Regions from separate parts of the Micromonospora mangrovicola genome, predicted to be linked through region 3. Evidence: riboswitches for the same ligand, from Rfam matches in the RefSeq annotation. Region 3 holds a riboswitch; each other region holds the start of a gene.
The links. A riboswitch is a leader RNA that binds a small molecule or an ion and turns the genes downstream of it on or off. The one in region 3 is predicted to bind cyclic di-AMP.
Positions count from the first base shown of each region.

Region 1 (7,757 bases), on a different contig from region 3:
TTGGCCAGGTTGGCCGTCGCGATGTCGTCCAGCGACAGGTCGAGGTAGTCGGCGAGCACGGCCACGTACCAGAGCACGTCACCGAGTTCCTTGACGATGTCGGCCCGGTCGATCCGCGACTCGTCGCTGTCCAGGTCGCGGACCCACTTCTTGAACTTCTCGGCGATCTCACCCGATTCGCCGACCAGCCCGAGCACCAGGTGAAGCAGCTCGTTCCTCTTGTCACGTGGAGCGGCGGTACGGAGGGCGCCGCGCTGGTACTCGTCCAGGTCCATGGCGGACCAGTATGGTCGAACCCCTCCCACCCGACAACGCCGCGACCATCTGCCCGGCCCGCCACCGGGTCGACATCCTCCACAACCACACCCCACCAGGACCGGTCACCCGCTCCTGCAGCCACACGGCGGGGCCTCATTGCCATCTCCGCCGTGAGTCCCACCCACCGCGGAGCGGCTCTGCCTGGAACTCATGGTGGAGATGGCGACTCGCGCAACCATCGACTACCGCACCGTCCGGACAGGCTTCCCCCATCTCTGTCGTCGATCCCTGCCCGGGGGCAAACAGCTCTTGCAGCCCGCCAGCGTGGCTGGCCGGCCCGGCCGATGCCGGCCGGCGGTCGCCAGCAGGCCGGGGCCGGGCCGGCGCGGCCCGCTTGCGGGCCCGCGCGGACCGGAGCGAGCACCCGCGATCTGATGGCCCGGATGGGCCACGACTCATCCCAGGCCGCGTTGATCTACCAGCACGCCACCGCTGAGGCGGATCGGGCCATCGCCCAGGCGCTGCACGAGGCGGTACGCGCGGACCGGGAGAAGTCGAAGAAGTCAGCCGGCAAAGGCAAGCCCAAGGACAAGGCCGGTAAAAGGGCTAAGGAGCGTGGGGAAGGGTGAGGCTATGTGCTCGGCGGCGGCGCCGTCCATGGCGTGGACCGCATCTGGATCGGCTGATAGGCCAAGGCTCGGTCAACCACCTCAGCAGCCGTCAACTCGGGGTCGGTCCAGAAGATCAGGCCGGAGACGTAGCCGTCCGGGCAGACGAGGTCTCGCTCAAGTTGGTCCAGCCAACCGCCCAACTCATCGTCGTCCGCGTAGTCGACACTCATGATTCGCTCGACAAGGGCGATCGCCTCGTCTCGGGTCAGCTTCGCTGCCAGGTCGCTCACCCCTCAGCGGAGGCTAACGGCACGCCAATGGCACGGGCAACGATCGCAGGCTACGGAACATCGAAGGCCCTGGCTGGGACTTGCGTCCTGGCCAGGGCCTTCGTGTGGAGCGGGTGACGGGAATCGAACCCGCACTGTCAGCTTGGGAAGCTGATGTTCTGCCATTGAACTACACCCGCAGGCGGCACCACTGTACCTGAGGTCACCAGCTCCGTGCATCCAGGTACCCCCCGTGGCGGCTTCGCCGACCGCGCAACCACCCAGAAACGATCTTGAAACGGCTCCGGGGCGTTCGAGCAGCAGGATGTTTCACGACGGCAACATATGGTCGTTCTCAAATTCGTCGATGGGATGTAACGTCTCCCCCACGTTCTCCGACTCGGCGTGACACACCCCCAGGTCGCGCCGGCAGAAAGAGGTGGGCCCATGGGACTGCGTCCCAACCTGCTGACCCGGCGTGCCGCCGGTGTCGCGTCGACGACCCTCGCGCTGCTGCTCAGCACCGCCGCCGTGGGCGTCCTTCCCGCTGCGTCGGCCTTCTCGGCCGCTCCGGGTGGCTCCTGTGCGGAGCCGACCGACGTCCACTCCGACGCCCGGGTCGCCAAGGGTGGCAGCACCAAGCTGGACCCCAACGCCCTGACCGGCAAGCAGGTGTCCGAGCGCGAGGCCGATCTCGCCGCCGCCCTGCGTGAGCGGGCCGCCTTCCGCGGCGGCGCTCAGGCCGCCGCCCCGCTGGCCACCGTCACCGTGCCGGTCGTCGTGCACGTCATCCAGCGGGACAGCACCCGCGCCGGCGGCAACATCCCGGACTCGATGATCAACTCCCAGATCACCGTGCTCAACCAGGCGTACAGCGGCGCGACCGGCGGTGCCCCCACCGCCTTCAGCTTCCAGCTGACGAAGATCAACCGGGTCACCAACCCGTCGTGGTACCCGATCGTGTACGGCTCCTCGGCCGAGCGGCAGATGAAGACCGCGCTGCGCGAGGGCGGCAAGAACACCCTGAACATCTACCTGGGCGAACTGAGCGACAACCTGCTCGGCTGGGCCACCTTCCCGAAGCGCAAGCTCGACAGCATGGACGGCGTCGTCGCGCTGGGCGAGTCGCTGCCGGGCGGCACCGCGACCAACTACAACGAGGGTGACACCGGCACCCACGAGATCGGCCACTGGCTGAACCTCTACCACACCTTCCAGGGTGGCTGTAAGGGCTCGGGCGACGGCGTCGACGACACCCCGGCCGAGGCGTCCGCGGCGTACCAGTGCCCCACCGGTCGGGACACCTGCTCCGCTGCCGGCCTGGACCCGATCACCAACTTCATGGACTACACCTACGACTCGTGCATGTACCAGTTCACCCCTGGTCAGGCGAGCCGGATGATCACCGCGTGGAACGCCTACCGCGCGCCCTGATCGCCCAGCACCGAACCGCCGGTGCCGGCTCCGTCCTCGGACGGGGCCGGCACCGGCGGTTTGGTCGGGGGTCAGGCGGCCGGGCGGCGGGTGTCGAAGCCGTGCCGACCCCGCCGCCCCTTGGCCGCCACGGCATGCCGGGGCGGGGCGCTCGCCAGCGGGTCGAGCCAGACCCGCACCTGCGGCCTACCGGCGCCGGGCTGGGACGCCTGCCCACGCCGGGTCAGCATCGCCACGTCGACGGTGAACTCGAAGAGCCGCCAGTCGACCTGCGGCGCGGCCCGGCCCAGCTCGGCCAGCCGGGCCAGGGTCGTCGGATCGGTCACCGGCCGGGCCCGGCCGGCCACGTACGCCTCGTCGTCGCTCTCCTCGGGCGGGAACGAGTGCAGCGCGTAGCGGCCGTCGCGTTCGAGGTCGCGCCGCTTGGGCGAGTCGATGACGAAGCAGTAGAGCCCGTCGTCGGTGATGACGGGGGAGACCGGGTGGACCCGCGGCCCGCCGTCGGCGCGGACCGTGGCGAGGTAGCCGAACCCTGGCCCGTACTGCTGCATGAGAAGGCGGATCTCGTCGGCGAGTCGGGGCTCGTCGGCGGCAAAATCGGACCAGGAAGCCATGCGGACATTCTATCGAACAGGTGTACGAAGATGTAGTCCGACACGCAGGTCACCCGTACCGGTCGCTATGGTGTTCCGATGCTGCTCTCCGACCGTGACCTGGTCTCCGAGATCAAGGCGGGCACGCTCGCGCTGGAGCCCTTCGAGCCCACGCTGGTCCAACCGTCCAGCATCGACGTACGCCTGGACCGACTCTTCCGGGTCTTCAACAACCACCTCTACACCCACATCGACCCGGCGGTCCAGCAGGACGAGCTGACGTCGATGGTGGAGGTCCCCGAGGGCGAGCCGTTCGTGCTGCACCCGGGCGAGTTCGTGCTCGCCTCGACCCTCGAGGTGATCTCGCTGGGCGACCAGCTCGCCGGACGGCTGGAGGGGAAGTCCAGCCTGGGCCGGCTCGGGCTGCTCACCCACTCGACGGCGGGCTTCATCGACCCCGGCTTCTCCGGGCACGTCACGTTGGAGCTGTCCAACGTGGCGAACCTGCCGATCACGCTCTGGCCGGGCATGAAGATCGGCCAGCTCTGCATCTTCCGGCTCTCCTCGCCGGCCGAGCACCCGTACGGATCGGCGGTCTACGGGTCGCGCTACCAGGGGCAGCGCGGGCCGACCCCGAGCCGATCCTGGCGCAACTGGCGGGTCTGGCCGACCCGTTGAGCTGAACGACGACGCAGGGGCCCCGCGTCGCGGGAGCCCCTGCGGACCGGTCAGCCCGGGCGGCCGTAGCTGTTGATCTGGCCGTCGTCGACGCGTTTCATCGTGATCGGCTTGCCGGACTGCGAGGCGTGCACCACCCAGCCGTCGCCGACGTACAGCGCGACGTGGTGCAGGTCGCTGTAGTAGAAGACCAGGTCGCCTACGCGCAGCTCGCTGCGGCTCACCCGCCTGGTGACGTCGTGCTGCTGCCGGGCGTTGTGCGGCAGTGAGACGCCAGCCTTGGCCCAGGCGGCCATGGTCAGGCCCGAGCAGTCGTAGTGGTCCGGGCCGGCGGCGCCCCAGACGTAGATCTTGCCGATCTGGGCGCAGGCGAATTTGGCCGCCACCCCGCCGGGACCGCCCGGGTAGCCGGCCGGGCAGGGCGCGGGACGCAGCGGCCCGCCACCGCCGTTGCCGTAGACCTTGAGCCGCAGCTTCTGGAGCCGGGCGATCTCGGCGTCGATCTGCTTCTTCTGCGCCGCGAGCTGGGCCTCGGTGCGGGCCAGCTTGGCGATCATCTCGTCCAGCGGCTTCTTCTTCGCGGCCAGCTGGTCGCGCAGCGCGGCCACGGTCTGCACCTGCTGCTGCTGCCGGTGCGCAAAGCGGTCGAGCAGTTCGAGGCTGTCCACTATCTCGCCCGGGGAGCGGCTGCCCAGCAGCGCGTTCACCGTGGAGATGTTGTCCCCCTTGTACGCGTCCGCGGCGAGCCCACCGACCTGCCCGAGGGCGCGGTCGACCTGGGCCTCAAGCGGGGCGATCTGCTTGGCCAGCGCCGCGGCCTGCTTGCGCTTGGCGGCGAGGTCCTCACGAGTGGCGTTGACCTGTTCGATGACCGGTTCGAGCTTGTTCCAGTCCTTGTCGATCTGGGCTTCGATCTCGGCGACCGACGGGTCGGCGTGGGCCGCCGTGGCGCCGCCGGTCAGGATGACGGCGGTGCCGACCAGGGCGGCGAGGGCGGTGGTGAAGCGGGACCAGCGTGAACGCGGCGCAGCCGGCAGCCGGTCGACCGACCGGACCGACGGCGGCCGCGGGGCATGGTGTGCCACCGGGCTCCGTACTCCTTCTTCCCGACCGCCTACCGGGTTAGCTGACGGGTTCGGGCGGGAAGGGAGCCGCCCTACCGCAGAGGCTGCGGATTCACCCCGGTTACCTGGGTCCCCGGCTCGCCCGGAGGCGACTCGGCGGTGTCCGACCGTCACCACCCGGGCTGGACGGTGAACTGGCGGCCCGACGATTGACCAGAGTAGAGATCGCTGTTATCGATCCGCAACCCAGGGGGCCGTGACACTCCGTACGTAAATTCGCGGTCATGATCGACATTGGTGAAGGTTTCCTTCAAAGCCGATTACCTGCTGGAAAGGTATTGACCGCGAGCCGGGTGCGGAGTGAGGGTGGGAACGCAGTGACCCCCATCCCTGTCTGGAGGTTCGATGCACCTCTCACCCCCGCCGTCGGGCAGACGGATACTGCTGGCCGCCGCCGTGGCGGCGGCCACCGCGCTCGGTACCACCGGCCCGGTGGCTGCCGAACCGCCCACCAACAACGCCAGCGACCGGCAGCAGCAGTACGCCGCCGCGGCCGACGAGTACGGCGTGCCGCAGGCCGTCCTGCTCGGCGTCTCCTACCTGGAGTCCCGCTGGGACACCCACCCGGGCCAGCCGAGCACCAGCGGTGGCTACGGGCCGATGCACCTCACCGACGCAGAACAGGTCGCCTCGACCCCGTCCGCCGCGCACGTGGACGAGAACGAGGACCCCCGGGGCGACGAGTCCCGGCCGCTCACCCTCGACCCGGCCGTCGCCGCCGCGCCCACCGGCGACGTGCTGCCCCAGGCGTCCCTGCAGACCGTCGACGCGGCCGCCGCGCTCACCGGCATCCCAACGGAGACGCTGCGCACCGACGTCGTGGCGAACATCCGGGGCGGCGCGGCGCTGCTCGCGTCGTACCAGAAGGGGTTGGGCGGGCCGGTCGGTACCGGCAGCGACCCGGCGGCCTGGTACGGCTCGGTGGCCCGGTACTCCGGCGCGGACACCGAGGACGCCGCAGCGGCCTTCGCCGACGAGGTGTACGACCAGATCGGCCAGGGCGCCGGCCGGACCACCGACGACGGGCAGCGGGTGACCCTGGCCGCGACCGCGGTGACGCCGGACGAGTCCGGGCTGCACAAGCTGGGGCTGCGCCGCGCCGAGCGGCCGGACGGGCTGGAGTGCCCGGTCCGGCTCGCCTGCGAGTGGATCCCCGCCCCGTACGAGCAGCTCAGCGCCAACCCCGGTGACTACGGCAACCACGACCTCGGCAACCGGCCGGCGCAGCAGAAGATCGAGTACATCATCATCCACGACACCGAGGGCTACTTCGGCCCGAGCGTGAACCTGGTCAAGCGGGCCGACTACCTGGGCTGGCACTACACGCTGCGCTCGGTCGACGGCTACGTCGCGCAACACATCAAGGCCAAGGACGTCGGCTGGCACGCCGGCAACTGGTACGTCAACGCCAAGTCCATCGGCATCGAGCACGAGGGCTTCGCCGGCCACGGCACCTGGTACACGGAGGCGATGTACCGGACCTCGGCCAAGCTGGTCCGCCACCTGGCCCTGCGCTTCCAGATCCCGCTGGACCGGCAGCACATCCTCGGCCACGACAACGTGCCCGGCATCCTGCCCGGGTACGTCGCCGGGATGCACTGGGACCCGGGTCCGTACTGGGACTGGTCGCACTACTTCGACCTGATGAAGGCGCCGTTCCAGGGCACCGGCACGCCGCACACCGGCCTGGTCACCATCGACCCGGACTACGCCACCAACCAGCCGGCCTTCACGGGCTGCAACCAGCAGCCGCCGGGCGTGCCGACGCCCAAGCCGCCGGCCGCGCCCTGCCCGCTGCGCGGCTCCTCGTCGGTCATCCTGCACACCGCGCCGAGCCCCGACGCGCCGCTGGTGAACGACCTCGGGCTGCGCCCGAACGGCACGCCGGACACCATGTACATCTCCGACCACGGCGCCCGCGCCTCCGCCGGCCAGACGTACGCCCTCGCGGACGTCCAGGGCGACTGGACGGCGATCTGGTACCTCGGGCAGAAGGCGTGGTTCCACAACCCGGCCTCGGCGCCCACCGCCAAGTGGGCGGCGGGCTTCGTGGTGACCCCCAAGCCGGGCAGGGCCACGATTCCGGTGTACGGGCGGGCCTACCCGGAGCGGGAGGCGTACCCGGCCGGTGTGCCGGTCCAGACCATCGCGCCGCTCCAGTACACCTTCGCGGCGGGCCAGCGGTACGCGGTCGGTGGCGTCCTGCCGGGCGAGTACTACCGGGCCGTCACCTTCGACGGTTCGGCGCCGGGTGACTGGACCGTCATCCGGGGCGAGAACCGGTACGTGCAGGTCCAGTTCGGCCACCGGGTGATGTTCGTCAACCTCGACGACGTGCAGATCCTGCCGGCCGCGGTCGGCGCGCCGGCCTGACCGGTCCCGACGACGAAGGCCCCCGGTCCGTGTGGACCGGGGGCCTTCGTGCTGATCGGGGTCAGTAGACCCGGCGATACCCGGCGACCGGCATGTAGGCGACCTTCGCGACCTGGACCGGTTTGCCGGTCCGTGGCGCGTGCACCATCAACCCGTTGCCGAGATAGAGCCCGACATGGTGCAGGTCGCTGTAGAAGAAGACCAGGTCACCGGGGCGGGCGTCGGACTTGGAGACCGCCTTGGTCTCGCTCCACTGCGCGCCGGTGAAGTGGGTGAGGTAGATGCCCGCGGCCTTGTAGGCGTACTGGGTGAGGCCGGAGCAGTCGAACGAGTTCGGGCCGGTGGCCCCCCAGACGTACGGGTCGCCGACCTGCGCGCAGGCGGTCTTGATCGCGGTACGCGCGGCGCTGCTGACCA
Region 1 covers NZ_JBJZOG010000055.1:21,698-29,454, reverse strand. The annotation lists gene ACL02O_RS21205 (nucleoside triphosphate pyrophosphohydrolase family protein) at 1-275, opposite strand, end outside; gene ACL02O_RS21200 (hypothetical protein) at 702-887, shown strand; gene ACL02O_RS21195 (e9imm peptide) at 890-1,159, opposite strand; tRNA gene ACL02O_RS21190 (tRNA-Gly) at 1,265-1,338, opposite strand; gene ACL02O_RS21185 (zinc metalloprotease) at 1,586-2,572, shown strand; gene ACL02O_RS21180 (pyridoxamine 5'-phosphate oxidase family protein) at 2,644-3,186, opposite strand; gene dcd (dCTP deaminase) at 3,265-3,843, shown strand; gene ACL02O_RS21170 (C40 family peptidase) at 3,894-4,928, opposite strand; cyclic di-AMP (ydaO/yuaA leader) riboswitch at 4,941-5,076, opposite strand; gene ACL02O_RS21165 (N-acetylmuramoyl-L-alanine amidase) at 5,313-7,340, shown strand; gene ACL02O_RS21160 (NlpC/P60 family protein) at 7,402-7,757, opposite strand, start outside.
Region 1: another riboswitch for cyclic di-AMP. It lies ahead of ACL02O_RS21170 (C40 family peptidase); the one in region 3 lies ahead of ACL02O_RS07345 (coiled-coil domain-containing protein).

Region 2 (7,757 bases), on a different contig from region 3:
CTGGTGGTCGGCCCGTCCGGGGTGTTCGTCGAGTACATTGCCTCGGTGCTCCCCTCGCTCGGCGAGGAGACCGCCACCCTGCACTCGCTCGGCTCGCTGTTCCCCGGGATGTCGGCGACGCGTACCGACCCGCCCGAGGTGGCGGCGGTGAAGGGCTCGCTGCGGATGCGCCGGGTGCTGGAGCGCGCGGTCCGGGACGCGGTGCCGGGCGCCCCCACCGAACTGCGCCTGCTCTACCGGGGCGAGCTGCTCCGGCTGGAGCGGGCCGAGCTGGACGCGATCCGGGACCGGGCGCTGCCCCGCGGGGCGCGGCGCAACGAGGTGCGCCGGGTCGGCTTCGACGCCGTGCTCGCCGCCCTGTACGCGCAGGCCCGCACCCTGCGGGTGGGCCGGCTGCCGGAGCAGCCCGCGTTCGAGGACGAGATCATCGAGCGGCCGGAGTTCCGGGAGTTCCTGAAGGCGTGGTGGCCCCGGCTGCACCCCCGGCACGTGCTCGGCTGGCTGGCCCGTCCGGAGCGACTGCGCCGGTACGCCGGCGGCGTGTTGTCCGGGGCGGAGATCCGGCTGCTCGCCGGGGCGTACCGGAGCCTGGACACCGAGGGACTGACCATCGCTGACGTGGCGCTCCTGGACGAGCTGGACGCGCTGCTGGGCAAGCCGGTCCGGCGGCCGAAGCCCCGGCGCGACCCGTTCCAGCTCGCCGGGGGTGTCCGTGAGCTGAGCACGTACGCCGACCGGCAGCGGGCGGCCCGGGCGGCGGCCCGGGAGCGGCCGGAGGATTACCGCGACTACGCCCACGTGGTGGTCGACGAATCCCAGGACGTCTCGCCGATGCAGTGGCGGATGATCGGCCGGCGGGGTCGGTTGGCCTCCTGGACGGTGGTCGGCGACCCGGCGCAGACGGCCTGGACCGGCGACCCGCAGGAGCTGACCCGGGCCCGCGACCAGGCGTTGGGACGTCGTCGCCGGTACCGGTACGAGCTGACCACCAACTACCGGAACTCGGCGGAGATCTTCGCGGTGGCGGCGGCGGAGATCCGCCGGCTCTACCCGGACCTGGCGCTGCCGACCGCGGTGCGCTCCACCGGGGTGGCTCCGATCGAGCGGACCGTGCCGGCCGCCGGGCTGCCCGACGCCACGGTGGAGGCGGCCCGCACTCTGCTGGACGCGGTCGAGGGCACGGTCGGCGTGATCAGTCCGGTGCCGCGCCGCGACGAGGTGGCCGGCTGGCTGGGTGACCTCGGTGGCGGCCGGCTCCAGGTGGTGACCAGCCTCCAGGCCAAGGGGATGGAGTACGACGGCGTGGTGCTGGTCGCTCCGAGCGAGATCCGGGCCGACCCGGGCTCCGGGGTGCGGACCCTCTACGTGGCGCTGTCCCGCGCCACCCAGCGCCTCGTCACCCTCGATCCGGTGCGCTGAGTGTCCCCCGTGCGGGTGGGCCGGGGACATCCGGCGTTCATTTGCACACATAGCGATGTGAGCATAGATTGAGCCCGGCCGGGGCGCGGGACGAGAGGGTGTGGACGTGGGCGCGGGTCATGACCACAGCGGGATGGCGGCCAACGCCGCGCACCGCCACCGGGGTCGACTCTGGGCCGCGTTCGGACTGCTCACCGCCCTGATGCTGGTCGAGGCGGCGACCGCGTTCATCACCGGCTCGCTGGCCCTGCTCTCCGACGCCGGGCACATGTTCACCGACGTGCTGGGGATCGGGATGGCCCTGGCCGCGATCACCGCCACCCGCCGCGCCGACACCGACCCGCAGCGCACCTTCGGGCTCTACCGGCTGGAGGTGCTGGCCGCCCTGGCCAACGCGGTGCTGCTCGGCGCGGTCGCGGTCTACGTGCTGGTCGAGGCGGTCCGCCGGTTCGGCGAGCCACCGGAGGTCCTCGCCGGCCCGATGCTCGTCGTGGCGGTGCTCGGCCTGCTCGCCAACGTCGCCGCGTTCGCGCTGCTGCGCAGCGGCGCCCAGGAGAGCATCAACCTGCGCGGGGCGTATCTGGAGGTACTCGGCGACCTGCTCGGCTCGCTCGGGGTGATCGGCGCCGCCCTGGTCATCGCGCTCACCGACTGGTGGTGGGCCGACCCGGTGGTCGCGGTCGCGATCGGGCTGTTCATCCTGCCGCGCACCTGGCGGCTCGGCCGGGCCGCGGTGCGCATCCTGGTGCAGGCCGCCCCGGAGCACCTCCAGGTGACCGCGGTGCACGACCGGCTGGCCGCGGTGCCCGGCGTCGCCGAGGTGCACGACCTGCACGTCTGGACGCTCACCTCCGGCATGGAGGTGGCCTCGGCGCACCTGACCATGACGCCCGGCGCGGAGGTCGGCGAGGTCCTCGCGGCGGCCCGGGCCGCGCTGCACGAGGACTTCGGCATCGATCACGCCACGTTGCAGACCGAACCCGGAGCGTCCCCCGGGGCCTGCAGGCCGGTCGAGTGGTAATTAGGACAATCTTAAATCCAAGTGGCTATTGTGTGGCTATGCCGGTTTTAACCCTGACTGACCGCCCCGCCACCCGGGCCCGGTCGAGGGCCCGCCGGTAGGCTCGGTCGCGGCCTCCGCCGGGCGGCGCCCGCCGGCGCCAGGGGCGGCCGTCGCCTAATCGCCGCAGCACGGCGAGCCGGGGAACCACGTACCTGGGGTGCATCCGCGCCAGCGGTAGGGATCTTCCGTCCCGAACCCGTCAGCTAACCCGGTCGGCGGTTGACGGAAGGAAACGTGAATGCCATCAGTGGCACCTGTACGACGGACGGCCGCCCGGTTGGCGGCCCTGCTCGTCGCGACGCTCACCCTCGGCGTCGCGACCGTGCCGGTCTCCCCCGCCTCGGCGGCTTCCCCGACCGGCCTGCTCGCCGCCGCGCCCGGCGACGACGAGGGCGGCACCCCCGCCCTGCGCGCCCAGCTCGACGCGGCCAGCAAGGGCTGGCTGGAGGCGCGGACCGCGTTGAACCGCTCGGTGGCGCGGCAGAAGGAGCTCGCCGCCCAACTCGTCACCATCGACGCCGAGCTGGGCACCCGCGACGACAAGGTCGGCGAGATCGCCGCGGTGGCGTACCGGAGCGGACGGCTCGGCACCGCCTCGGCGCTGCTCGGCAGCGGCAGCCCGGAGGGCTTCCTCGACCGGGCCGCCGCGCTGGGGCAGGTCGCCGCGCACGAGGACCGGGCGTTGCGCGATCTGATCGACACCCGGGACCGGGCCACCCGCACCCAGACCGCGCTGAACGGTGAGATCCAGGAACAGCGCAAGCAGGTCGCGGTGATGGCCAAGCGCAAGCAGCAGGCCGAGCACGCGCTGGAGGTGGCCAACAAGAAGGCCGCCACCACGGACAGCAGCGGCACCCGCGGCACGTCCACCGCGACCGCCACTCCCGCGCCGCGCAACGCCGACGGCTCCTGGCCGCCGGAGTCGTGCAGCGTCAACGACCCGACGCCCGCCGACGGCTGCATCACCCCACGCACGCTGCACGCCCTCCAGCAGGCCAAGGCCGCCGGGTTCACCCGGTACGTCTCCTGCTACCGGCCCAGCGGATCCGGCGAGCACCCGAAGGGCCGGGCCTGCGACTTCGCCGCCCAGAAGGACGGCTTCGGCGGGGTGGCCACCGGCGGCGACAAGACGTACGGCAACAACCTGGCGGCGTACTTCATCCGGAACTCCGACGCGCTCGCCGTGCTCTACGTGATCTGGTACAAGCAGATCTGGCTGCCGAGCAGCGGGTGGAAGGCGTACAGCGGCGGCAACGGTGACCCGTCCAGCGACCACACCAACCACGTCCACCTGTCGGTCTACTGACGTACCGTGGCCCGCCGTGCGGCGGGCCACCGTACGTCCGGCGGCGTACACCGGATGTCGTCTCCGGCCCCACGACGCCACCCGTCCGGCGGCGCAGGATCGGCAGCATGAGCCGACTCTCCCCCGCCGGGCGCAAGGCCCTGCTCACCGTGCACCTGGTCACCTCGCTGGGCTGGCTCGGCGCGGACCTGGTGCTGCTCACCCTGGGCGTCGCCGGGCTGCGCGGGGCCGACCCCGAGGTGGTCTACCCGACCGCCGGGCTGCTGGTCACCTGGCTGTTCGCCCCGCTGAGCGTGGCGGTCTGGCTGATCGGGGTAATCAGCGCGCTGCTCACCCCGTGGGGCCTGCTGCGCTGGCGCTGGGTGCTGGTGAAGTTCGCGATCACCACGGTGATGTTGGGCCTGGTGCTGCTGGCGCTCACCCCACGAGTCCGGGAACTCGGCGCGCTGGGCGCGGACGCATCCCCGCACCTGCGGGCCGATCTGGTCGTCGCGCCGGCCGTCTCGACCACCCTGCTGCTCGTCGCCACCGTGCTGTCCACCTACAAGCCGTGGGGGCGGCTGCGGCGGGCGACCGCGCCGGCGGCCCGGCAGGCGGTGCCGGCCGGGCGGCGGGCCTGAGTCAGCCGGCGCGCCCCTGCTCCAGGGTCGCGCCGAGCCGGCTGGCCAGGCCGAGGTGGGCCGCGCGGGCCTGCCGGAAGGCGTACCCGAACAGGGGCGCCGGGGCGGAAAGGGTGATCTCGACGTCGATCCGCACCACACCGTCGGGCTCGTCCCGCAGCCGGGTGTGGTTGCGCACGGTGGTGGCCGGCTGCTGCCGGGCCACGGTTACCACCTCGTCGTCGTTCGCGATCAGCACGTCGGCCTGGTAGGTGACCGGAAAGTGCAGCGGACCCAACTCCAGCCGGTCGGTGATCGCGTAACTGGCCAGGGCGCCGGGCCGGGGCGGCAGTTCACGGACCCGGACGATCAGCGGATGCAGCTCGTCCTGCCGGGTCAGGTCGCTGAGCAGAGCGGACGCCTCCGCCCGCGGGCAGCGGGCCTGCACGGTGTAGCTGAAGCTGTCGCTGCTGAGCAAGCCTTCCCCCTCGCCGTCGACGGTCCGCACGATCGTCCCGTACCCGGGCCGGCCTGGCAACGGTCGAAGGTCCCCACCGTGCCGGCATGACACGGGGGCGGGCGGGGAATCCGGCGCGCCGGGACGGCGCGACAAGGAGGCCGGGCATGGACGGGTACGCCGGATGAGCGCGCACGTGATGGTGTTCGCGCCGACACCGCGGCTCACGGTCACCGTCGACCAGCCGGCCGACCACCCCGAACTGCACCTTCACCCCGGCGGGCAGGGGGTGTGGCAGGCCCGGATGATCCTCTCCCTGGGCGTGCCGGTGACGCTCTGCACCAGCCTCGGCGGTGAGATCGGCCAGGTGCTCGAACCGCTGCTGATCAGCGAGGGGGTGCAACTGAGGGTGGTGGTGCGCGACTCCGGCGGCAGCGGCGGTTACGTGCACGACCGCCGGGCCGGCAGCCGGCGGGAGATCGTCGACGTGACCGGCCACCCGCTGAGCCGGCACGAGTTGGACGAGCTCTACAACCTCACGCTCGGCGAGGGGCTGCGGGCCCCGGTCAGCGTGCTCAGCGGGCCCAGCCATCCCGACCTGGTCCCGGCCGACCTCTACCGGCGCTTCGCCGCCGATCTGGGCGCCAACGGCAGCCGGGTGGTGGTGGACCTGCGCGGCGAGCACCTCGCCGCCGTGCTGGCCAGCGGCGTCTTCTTCCTCAAGATCAGCCACGAGGAGCTGATCGCCGACGGCCGGGTCGGGGGCGACGACGAGGAGGAGCTCACCCGGGCCATGTACGACCTGCACGCCACCGGCGCGGAGACCGTGGTGGTGAGCCGGGCCGAGCGGCCGGCGCTGGCCCTGGTCGACGGGGAGGTCTTCGAGGTGGAGATGCCGAGGCTGGAGGCGGCCGACCCGCGCGGCGCGGGTGACTCGATGACCGCCGGGGTGGCCGCGGTGGTGGCCCGGGGCGGCGACGTGCGCACCGCGATCCGCACCGGCGCGGCGGCCGGGGCACTCAACGTCACCCGACACGGGCTGGGCACCGGACGGCTGGACTCGATCACGGGGCTGGTGGAGCGGGTCCGGCTGGTGCCGGCGGGCTCCCGGCCGCAGGAGCGGACCACCCCGGACGAGCTGGCCGAGCGGGCGGCCGAGCGATGATGCCACGGATCCTGGTGACCAACGACGACGGCATCGCCGCACCGGGCATCGGCGCATTGGCCAAGGCGGCGGTGGACCGGGGGCTGGACGTGGTGGTGGCCGCGCCGCTGGAGGAGGCGAGCGGCACCAGCGCCGCGATGACCGCGGTGGAGCAGAACGGGCACGTCGTGGTCCGTGACCACCCGCTGCCGGAGCTGCCCGGGGTGCCCGCGTACGGGGTCGGCGGTTCGCCCGGCTTCATCGCGCTGATCGCGGTGCACGGCGCGTTCGGGCCACCGCCGACGGTGGTGCTCTCGGGCATCAACCGGGGGGCCAACGCCGGCCGGGCGGTGCTGCACTCGGGCACGGTGGGCGCCGCGTTCACCGCCGCCGCCAACGGCTGCCGGGCGATGGCCGTGTCGCTGGACGTGCTCTCCGCCGGAGACGCCACGGCGGCCAGCGGCGGGGCCGCGGTGGCCGCCGCCGCTCGGGTACGCGACGCCGAACGGCACTGGTCCACCGCCGCCCGGGTGGCCCTGGACCTGCTGCCCCGGCTGTTGGCCGGGCCGGTGGAGAGCATCCTCAACGTGAACGCCCCGGACCTGCCGCACGGCCGGCTGCGTGGGGTGCGCAAGGGCTCGCTGGCCAGCTTCGGTCAGGTGCAGATGACGGTCGCCGAGACCGGCCACGGCTTCGTCCGCACCTCACTGGAGGAACCCGGACAGTCCGTCCAGCCGGGCACGGATCTGGCCCTGCTCGCCAGCGGGTACGCCTCGGTCACCGCGGTCCGGGCGGTCACCGAGGTCGCCGACGTCGACCTGTCCGGCCTCGGAGGCTGAGCGTGGGTGTCAGGCCCCGGGGAGGACCTCGGAGCCACTGTCGGCGAAGTAGGGCTCGGGAGCGCCGAAGAGGCCCAGCAGGCCGGTGACCCAGAGCTGCCGGTGCACGAAGCGGCTCGGCTCGGTGACCACCAGCTTGACGCCGCTGACCTCGGCGGTCTGGAAACCGGCGACCATGGCGCTGATGCCGACGGAGTCGATGAAGGTGACCAACCGCATGTTCAGCTCGATCCGGGCCGGACGGCCCTTCGCGAGCACCTCGGCAATCGCTTCCCGTACCTCGTACGCGGTATCGACGTCGATCTCGCCCCGCGGGGCGATCTGGATGACACCACCCGGCAGAACCGACTTCACGATCGACAGGCTCACGCGAGCACCTCCACTCGCCCGTACGGGCGCCTCATCAGTACGCGGGCCGCGACCGAGCGTATTCCTCCAACCGCCTCGGTCGCCACCCCTCGGGATGAGCAATTCGCGGACTGGGCACACCTGGGCATCCCAATCCGGACCTTCCAGCTCCCATTTCCCTGCGACAGGTGTCGCCGCTCATCCAACGATCGTCCGACCCCGGCCGATCCGCCGAACCAGGGTAGCGGCCCCCCGCTCGTCCGGCCGGTAGCCCGCCCCGGCGCGTTAGGCTGGTTCCTCCCGGCCTGCGCCGTTCGGCGGCCCCCGGCCGGCGGGCGTGGTTTGCGCCGGGTCCGGGACGGGCACTGGCCGGTCAGGAGACCGTCACGCGCTGGCTGAGCACCGGAGTCCGGCCGCCGCCGGGCCTCCGGCACCCCCAAGGAGGTAGCACGATGTTCGGAAGCAATCTGCTGGACCGCCGGAGCAAGCCCGAGCGGATCGCCGACCAGGCGCGGCAGCACCTGATCTCCGCCCTCGACTCCGCCGGGGACAGCGTCAAGGACGCCGCCCGCTCCGCCCGCC
Region 2 covers NZ_JBJZOG010000003.1:69,085-76,841, reverse strand. The annotation lists gene ACL02O_RS02065 (HelD family protein) at 1-1,419, shown strand, start outside; gene ACL02O_RS02060 (cation diffusion facilitator family transporter) at 1,526-2,440, shown strand; cyclic di-AMP (ydaO/yuaA leader) riboswitch at 2,584-2,715, shown strand; gene ACL02O_RS02055 (coiled-coil domain-containing protein) at 2,721-3,788, shown strand; gene ACL02O_RS02050 (hypothetical protein) at 3,896-4,408, shown strand; gene ACL02O_RS02045 (SRPBCC family protein) at 4,410-4,895, opposite strand; gene ACL02O_RS02040 (1-phosphofructokinase family hexose kinase) at 5,029-6,009, shown strand; gene surE (5'/3'-nucleotidase SurE) at 6,006-6,827, shown strand; gene ACL02O_RS02030 (STAS domain-containing protein) at 6,837-7,196, opposite strand; gene ACL02O_RS02025 (hypothetical protein) at 7,628-7,757, shown strand, end outside.
Region 2: another riboswitch for cyclic di-AMP. It lies ahead of ACL02O_RS02055 (coiled-coil domain-containing protein); the one in region 3 lies ahead of ACL02O_RS07345 (coiled-coil domain-containing protein).

Region 3 (7,757 bases):
GACCTCCGCGTTGATCTGCTCGGGGGTGAGCTGCTTCCTGGTGGCCGCCGCCGAGTCGGCGGCGATCTCCTTGCTCTTGGCGATGATCAGCTTGTCCACCGCGGCGCAGACCGCAGCCGTGTTCGCCGCGGTCGGCGGGGACGGTGCGACGGTGGTCGGCGCGGGTTCGGCGGCGGAGACGCTTGGAGCGGCGGTCGGGGCCGCGGCGTCCTCCCCTGGTGACTGGCAGGCCCCGGCGAGCGCTGTCATGGTCACCAGGGCGGCGGCGCGGATCGCGGTGGCGACGGGCATCGGTCTCCCCGTACGGTCGTCGGCCGGTGGCGGCCGGTGGTCTGCCGGGGCTTCCTCGCGGTGCCGCCGCCCGCGCCCCGGACGGATCGGGCGGCGTCGGATCAAGTGTGCCGGGCACGCGGCGTGCACCGCCGGACCCCCGGTCCGCGCGCAGCACGCCGGGCCGGCGAGGTGCCGGCCCGGCGTCGGGTACGAAATGTTGTTCAGCTCTTGAAGGCGTCCTTGACGTTCTCGCCGGCCTGCTTCAGGTTGGCCTCGGCCTGGTCGTTGCGGCCCTCGGCCTCGAGGCGCTCGTTGTCGGTCGCCCGGCCGACGCCCTCCTTGACCTTGCCGGCGGTGTTCTCGGTCGCGTTGCCGATCTTCTCGTCGAAACCCATCGGAACCTCCACAGAGCAGCTGTCCTGACGATGTGGAGGTACCCCGCCGGCCGGCGGCTCAACCCACATGAATCACCCAGAGTGCACCCGGGCGCGGCTCAGCCGACCGGGCGGAAGCTCCGGAGCCGGAGGCTGTTCGCCACCACGAAGACCGAGGAGAAGGCCATCGCGGCCCCGGCGATCATCGGGTTGAGCAGGCCGGCGGCGGCCAACGGCAGGGCGGCGACGTTGTAGGCGAAGGCCCAGAACAGGTTGCCCTTGATGATGCGCAGGGTGCGGCGGGAGAGCCGGATGGCGTCCACCGCCGCCATCAGGTCACCCCGGACCAGGGTCAGGTCGGACGCCTCGATCGCGACGTCGGTGCCGGTGCCCATGGCCAGCCCGAGGTCGGCCTGGGCCAGCGCGGCGGCGTCGTTGATCCCGTCACCGACCATGGCCACCGTCCGGCCGTCGCCCTGCAGCCGGCTTACCACGTCGACCTTGTCGGCGGGCAGCACCTCGGCGACCACCTGGTCGATGCCGACCTCGGCGGCCACCGCCTGCGCGACGGTGGCGTTGTCGCCGGTGAGCAGCACCGGGGTCAGGCCCAGTTCGAGCAGCCGGGCGACGGCCGCCCGGCTGGTCGGCTTGACCACGTCGGCCACCGCGAGGATGCCCCGGGCCTGGCCGTCCCAGCCGGCCAGCACCGCCGTCCGACCGGCGGCCTCCGCGTCGGTCGCCGTTCGCGCGACCTCCTCGGGTACGTCGAGACCGCGCTCCCGCAGCAGCCGGAGCCGCCCGACGACCAGGTCCCGGCCGTCGACCGATCCGGTCACGCCGAGCCCTTCGGCGTTGGCGAAGCCGCTGACGGCCGGCAGCGGGCCGCGCTCGGCGGCGCCGTCGGCGATCGCCCGGGCGATCGGGTGCTCGGACGCGGCCTCCAGCGCGCCGGCCAGCCGGAGCAGTTCGTCGGCGTCCTGGCCGGCGGCGGGGAGCACGTCGACCAGGGTCATCTTCCCGGTGGTGACGGTGCCGGTCTTGTCCAGCACCACCGTGTCCACCTGCCGGGTCGACTCCAGCACCTCCGGGCCCTTGATCAGGATGCCGAGCTGGGCCCCCCGGCCGGTGCCGACCAGGAGCGCGGTCGGCGTGGCCAGGCCGAGGGCGCAGGGGCAGGCGATGATCAGCACGGCCACCGCGGCGGTGAACGCGGCGGTCGTCCCGGCCCCGGTGCCGAGCCACCAGCCCAGTGTGCCGGCGGCCAGGGCGATCACGATGGGCACGAAGACCCCGGAGATCCGGTCGGCGAGCCGCTGCACGGCGGCCTTGCCGGTCTGCGCCTGCTCCACCAGCTTCGCCATCTGGGCGAGCTGGGTGTCCCCGCCGATCCGGGTGGCCCGGACGACCAACCGGCCCCCGGCGTTGACGGTCGCGCCGACCACGGTGTCCCCCGGCCCGACCTCGACCGGCACGGACTCGCCGGTGAGCATGCTGGCATCAACCGCCGAGGTGCCGTCCTCGACCACGCCGTCGGTGGCGACCTTCTCGCCGGGCCGGACCACGAACCGGTCCCCGACGACGAGCTGGTCCACCGGGATCCGGGTCTCCCGGTCGTCGCGCAGCACCGCGACGTCCTTGGCGCCCAGTTCCAGCAGGGCCCGCAGGGCGGCGCCGGCGGTCCGCTTGGATCGGGCCTCGAAGTAGCGGCCGGCGAGGATGAAGACGGTCACCCCTGCCGCCGCCTCGAGGTAGATGTTGCCGGCGCCGTCGGTGCGGGTGATGTCGAAGCGGAACGGGTGGGTCATCCCGGGCATCCCGGCGTCGCCGAGGAAGAGCGCCCAGAGCGACCAGCCGAAGGCGGCGAGCGTGCCGAGCGACACCAGGGTGTCCATGGTGGCGGCACCGTGCCGCAGGTTGATCCAGGCCGCCCGGTGGAACGGCAGGCCACCGTAGGCCACGACCGGGGCGGCGAGCGTCAGTGACAGCCACTGCCAGTAGTCGAACTGCCAGGCCGGCACCATGGCCAGCAGGATCACCGGGACGGTCAGCACCACCGACACCCACAGCCGGGTACGCAGCGCGCGCAGCTCGTCCACCGGCTCGGCGGTCGCCTCGGTGGCGGCCTGCGCGGGCGGCGGCGGTACGGCGGCCGTGTAGCCGGTCTTCTCCACCGTGGCGATCAGGTCGTCCGGGGTGACGTCGTCGGCGTACCGGACGGTTGCCTTCTCGGTGGCGTAGTTGACCGTCGCCTCGACGCCGTCCATCCGGTTGAGCTTCTTCTCGATCCGGGCGGCGCAGGACGCGCAGGTCATGCCGCCGATCGCGAGTTCGATCCGGTTCGGCGCGACCGGCAACGCCTTGGCGGTCGAGGTCATCGCGGCACCTCCTGTCAGCTGTGTCCGTGGCCCGGGGTGCCGTGGTCGGCGTCCGGGCCGGGTGCGGTGGTGGTCGGCGCGGCGGGCGGCGGGACGTCGCCCGCCACCACGGTGAACTCCGCGGTGTGCACCGCGTCGCCGTGCCGGAAGTCCAGGTAGAGGCGGTACGTCCCGGTTGAGGGCACCTCGGCGGCGAAGGTGACCGCCGGGCCGGCCGGGGTCCGCCCGTCATCGGGCGTGCCCTCCGGGTGCACGTGCAGGTACGCAAGGTCGCCCTGGCGCAGCGCCACCAGGTGCCCGTACGCCCCGAGATAGGGCTGGAGGTCGGTGACCGGTCGCCCGTCCCGGCTGACGGTCAGGGTGAGCCGGCTGGTGCGGCCGGGCTGTGGGGACCCGGCCAGGGTGACGGTGTAGCCGTCGACGGTGGTGCTGGTGGCGGGTGCCGGCAGCGGCCGGGATTCCAGCGCGCCGGGGACGGTGACGTCCACCCCGAGGGTCAGCGGATCGCCGCCGGCCGGGGTGAAGTCGGCGAAAACCCGCCAGACCCCGGGCCCGGTGAGCGGCGAGGCGACCTGCCAGACGCCGTCGGCGGCCAACTCCGGATGGACGTGCCGGAAACCGGAGAGGTCGCGCCGGGCGACGATCAGATGCATCCGCTTGTCGTGCGCCACGTCGAAGCGGGTGACCGCCCGGCCGTCCGGTCCGGTGATCCGGAAGGCGAACTCGCCGCCCGGGGCGGCCGTCGGTTGCAGGGTGTAGCCGCGGTCGGAGACGAGCAGCCCGCCGGGCAGGTGGCCGGCGGCGTCTCCGCCGGCGTGGCCGGCTTCGGCGGAGTCGTGGCCGGGTCCGGCGGTGTCGTGGCGGCTCTCGGCGGCGGGGGCGACGGGGCCGACCAGGTGGCCGGCCCCGTACGCCGCGCCGAACACCGCCGCGAGGCCGAGTGCAAAGCCGCTCAGCTTCGTCGCCGTGTTCATCGTGGCACCTCGGTTTCCTCGGGTCGGCGGACCCGTCACGCCCCGACGAGGTCGTATCCGGCCTCGTCCACGGCGGCGCGCACGGCGCCCGTGTCCAACGGGCTCTCGCTGGTGACGGTGATCTGGCCGGAGGCCAGGTCCACCTGCACATCGGTGACGCCCGGGAGGGCGCTCACCTCGGTGCTGACCGAGTTGACGCAGTGCCCGCAGGTCATGCCCTGCACCTGGTACGTGGTGGTAACCATCGCTACTCCCCTTCCCGCCGCCCCATCCTATACCCCCCAGGGGTAGCTGGAAGAGAGCCGGCTGCCATTTCGGTCCGATGCCAATACCCCGTGGGGGTATTGCCACTCACCGGACCGTACCATACCCCCGAGGGGTACGCTATCCTCGATCTCATGACCGCACCGTCGACCCCGACCCGGGGCTACACCGCCAGCAAGGACCAACTGCTCGCGCGGCTCCGCCGTATCGAGGGCCAGGTCCGCGGCATCGAGAAGATGGTCGAGGACGACCGCTACTGCATCGACGTGTTGACCCAGATCTCCGCGATCCAGGCAGCCCTGGACAAGGTCGGCCTCGGGCTGCTCGACGGGCACGCCCGGCACTGCATGCACGAGGGCGCCGCCGAGGGGCGCGCCGACGAGATGGCGACCGAGATGATGGCCGCCATCGGCCGGCTGATGAAGCGGGGCTGACCCGGGACTTCCGGCCCGCCCGACCCGGCCCGCCCGACCCGGCCCGGGCGGGCCGCAGCCGTCGTACGTTCGGGGTGGCGACCGGGGCCGGCGCCCTCCTCGCGCCGGACCGGCCGACCCTCGGGTACGGAGAGGAGGGCGGCCAGATGATGTGGGACGGCCCGATGATGGGCTGGATGTGGATCTGGTCCCTGCTGGGGCTGGTGGTGCTGGTAGGGCTGGTGTGGCTGGTGTTCCGGCTCACCGAGCGGGACCGCACCGGGGACCACACCTTGTCGGCCCGGCGCATCCTCGACGAGCGGTACGCCCGCGGCGAGATCGACGAGGAGGAGTACCGCCGCCGTCGCGCCGGCCTCGCCTGAGCGGCCGGCGCCGAGTGCCCGGCGATGTGACCGGCCGGGCCGTGCGCCGGCCCGCTGCCGCGTCGCCACGGTGGTGCCGCCCTGGCGGCCCTCGGCGGGCGGCCCGGGCCGGACGGGACCACGGAGGTCGCATGGTGACACTCCGCAGCGTGACCATCGATCTCAAACGCGACGCCGGTCACGCAGGGCCACGACGAATTGGGGCTTCTGGTCGGCTTCCGGACGTAGATCCCGCCCGGGCTCTCGGGTAACCTCGCTGCCGGTCACCGCCAAAGGCGCGCAGCGGCGCCAGCGGTACCACCGCCCAATCGCCGGCAGGCGAGCCGGGGAACCAGGTACCTGGGGTGAGTCCGCGCGAGCGGTAGGGGCCACTTCCGTCCCGAACCCGACAGCTAACCCGGTCGGCGGTCGACGGAAGGGAAAATTGTGACGGCACCCCTGCGCCGCTGGTTGACACCCGTGGTAGCCGTGTTCGCCGCGTGCGCCATCGTCGTCGGGCCCGCCCCGGCGCCGGCCGCCCCGAGCACCCCCACCCCCTCCGAGCACGAGGAGGACGGTGACCTGCTCATCACCGACGCCATCGCCCAGGCGAACCGGAACTACCTCCAGGCCAAGACCAAGCTGGAGAAGTCCAAGAAGCGCCAGCTCCAGCTCGCCCAGGAGGTGAAGGCGGCGGAGGAGCAGCTCGACGCGCTGAGCCCGCAGATCACCGCGATCGCGGCGCAGTCCTACCGGACCGGCCGGCTCGGCGCGATGACCATGCTGCTGGAGAGCAACTCGCCGGACTCGTTCGTCCACCGGGCTGTCGCGCTGGACGAGCTGAACATGGTGCACGCGCAGAAGCTCGCCGACATCAACGCCGCGAAGACCCGCGCCGAGCAGGCCAAGCTGGCCCTCGACGCCGAGGTTCGCGAGCAGCAGAAGCAGGCCAACGTGATGGCCCGGGAGAAGGCCGAGACGGAGAAGGCGCTGAAGCTGGTCGGCGGCCTCGGCTTCACCGGCGGCCTGGTCTCGGCCACCTCGAAGGTGGCCGCGATCGGCCCCGGCCGCACCGCCGACGGCGACTGGAAGCCCGAGTCGTGCAGCGAGGACGACCCCACCACCTCGGGCTGCGTCACCCCGCGCACCCTGCACGCGTACAAGGAGGTGAAGAAGGCCGGCTTCAACCGGTTCGTGGGCTGCTACCGCTCCGGCGGGCCGTGGGAGCACCCCAAGGGCCGGGCCTGCGACTGGTCGCTGCAGAAGAGCGGCTTCTCCCCCTGGCACAACAACGACATGCGGATGTACGGCAACAACGTCGCCGCATTCCTCATCCGCAACGCCGACCGGCTGGGCATCTACTACGTGATCTGGAACCGGCAGATCTGGTTCCCGGCGACCGGCTGGAAGTCGTACAGCGGACCGTCCAACCACACCGACCACGTGCACATGTCGCTGCTGTAGCTCCGGCACCCCCGACCAGGGCCGTCCCGCGAACGCGGGGCGGCCCTGGTCGCGTTCGGGGTTCGGTCAGCCGGCGAGGGCGGCGGGCGCCTGGTCCGCGGCCCCGGCGGCCGGACCGGGCAGCGCGCCGCTCGGCTTGCGGGCCGGCGCCTCGGCCACCGTCCGCACCTCGCCCGCGCTGAGCCGGTACGACATGCCCACCACCCCGCACCGCCCGGCGGACACCCGCTCGGCGAGCACGGCGGAGCGGGCCAGCATGGCCTCCACGGTCTGCGCGATGTGGATGTCGACGATCCCGTCGACGTCCTCGACGCCCTCCCGCGCGGCCCGCAGCAGGCTGGGGGCGACGGCATCCACCACCGCGCCGAGGTGCCCGGCCGGGGACGTGCCGGTGCTCACCGACTCGCGGGCGGCCTGCACCGCGCCGCAGGAGTCGTGCCCGAGCACCACGACCAGCGGGGTGCCGAGCACGGTGACCGCGTACTCGACGCTGCCGAGCACCTCGGGGCCGACGGTGTGGCCGGCGGTGCGTACCACGAAGAGGTCGCCGAGGCCCCGGTCAAAGATGATCTCGGCGGCGAGCCGGGAGTCGGAGCAGCCGACGATCACCGCGAACGGGTGCTGGCCGTCGGCGACGGCGGCCCGGTGACCGGCATCCTGATTGGGATGGCGTGGGGCGCCGCTGACGAACCGGCGGTTACCGGCGTACAGCTCCGCGAGCGCCTGTTCCGGAATGTTCGGCGGCGTCAATGCAGTGCCCTCCTCGTCATGCCCTGACGGCCCTCGCTGGGCTCGGCGCGACCGGTCACGGCAGTCACCTCGTCCTCGCGCGAAACGACCTGGTCAGCCCGGTCGGCGGCGGAGGCGGCCCCGCCGACCACCGTCACACGCAGCACAAGGCACGTCAAGATTTACCTGATACGCATTTCGTGCGTTGAGCCACACCCGGACCTTGCCCGGCGCTCACCCCCGCGGCCCACCGGCGCGACCCCGGACCGGGCCAGGACCGGCCGACGCCCCAGCGGGCCATACCATGACCATCATGGCGACGACAGCGGGCGGGAACGGGAGCCCCCGGAACTGGACCTTCCTCACCAACCACGGGCACGTGCTGCTGGCCATCGCGCGCAACCCGACGGCGCGGCTGCGGGACGTGGCCGGGGAGGTGGGGGTGACCGAACGAGCCGCCCAGGCGATCGTCGCCGACCTGGAGGCGGGCGGGTACCTCCGGCGCACCCGGGTGGGCCGGCGCAACGAG
Region 3 covers NZ_JBJZOG010000011.1:68,926-76,682, reverse strand. The annotation lists gene ACL02O_RS07380 (hypothetical protein) at 1-291, opposite strand, end outside; gene ACL02O_RS07375 (CsbD family protein) at 495-668, opposite strand; gene ACL02O_RS07370 (heavy metal translocating P-type ATPase) at 767-3,022, opposite strand; gene ACL02O_RS07365 (hypothetical protein) at 3,037-3,996, opposite strand; gene ACL02O_RS07360 (heavy-metal-associated domain-containing protein) at 4,032-4,241, opposite strand; gene ACL02O_RS07355 (metal-sensitive transcriptional regulator) at 4,395-4,694, shown strand; gene ACL02O_RS07350 (SHOCT domain-containing protein) at 4,769-5,056, shown strand; cyclic di-AMP (ydaO/yuaA leader) riboswitch at 5,348-5,478, shown strand; gene ACL02O_RS07345 (coiled-coil domain-containing protein) at 5,483-6,499, shown strand; gene ACL02O_RS07340 (carbonic anhydrase) at 6,566-7,249, opposite strand; gene ACL02O_RS07335 (helix-turn-helix transcriptional regulator) at 7,533-7,757, shown strand, end outside.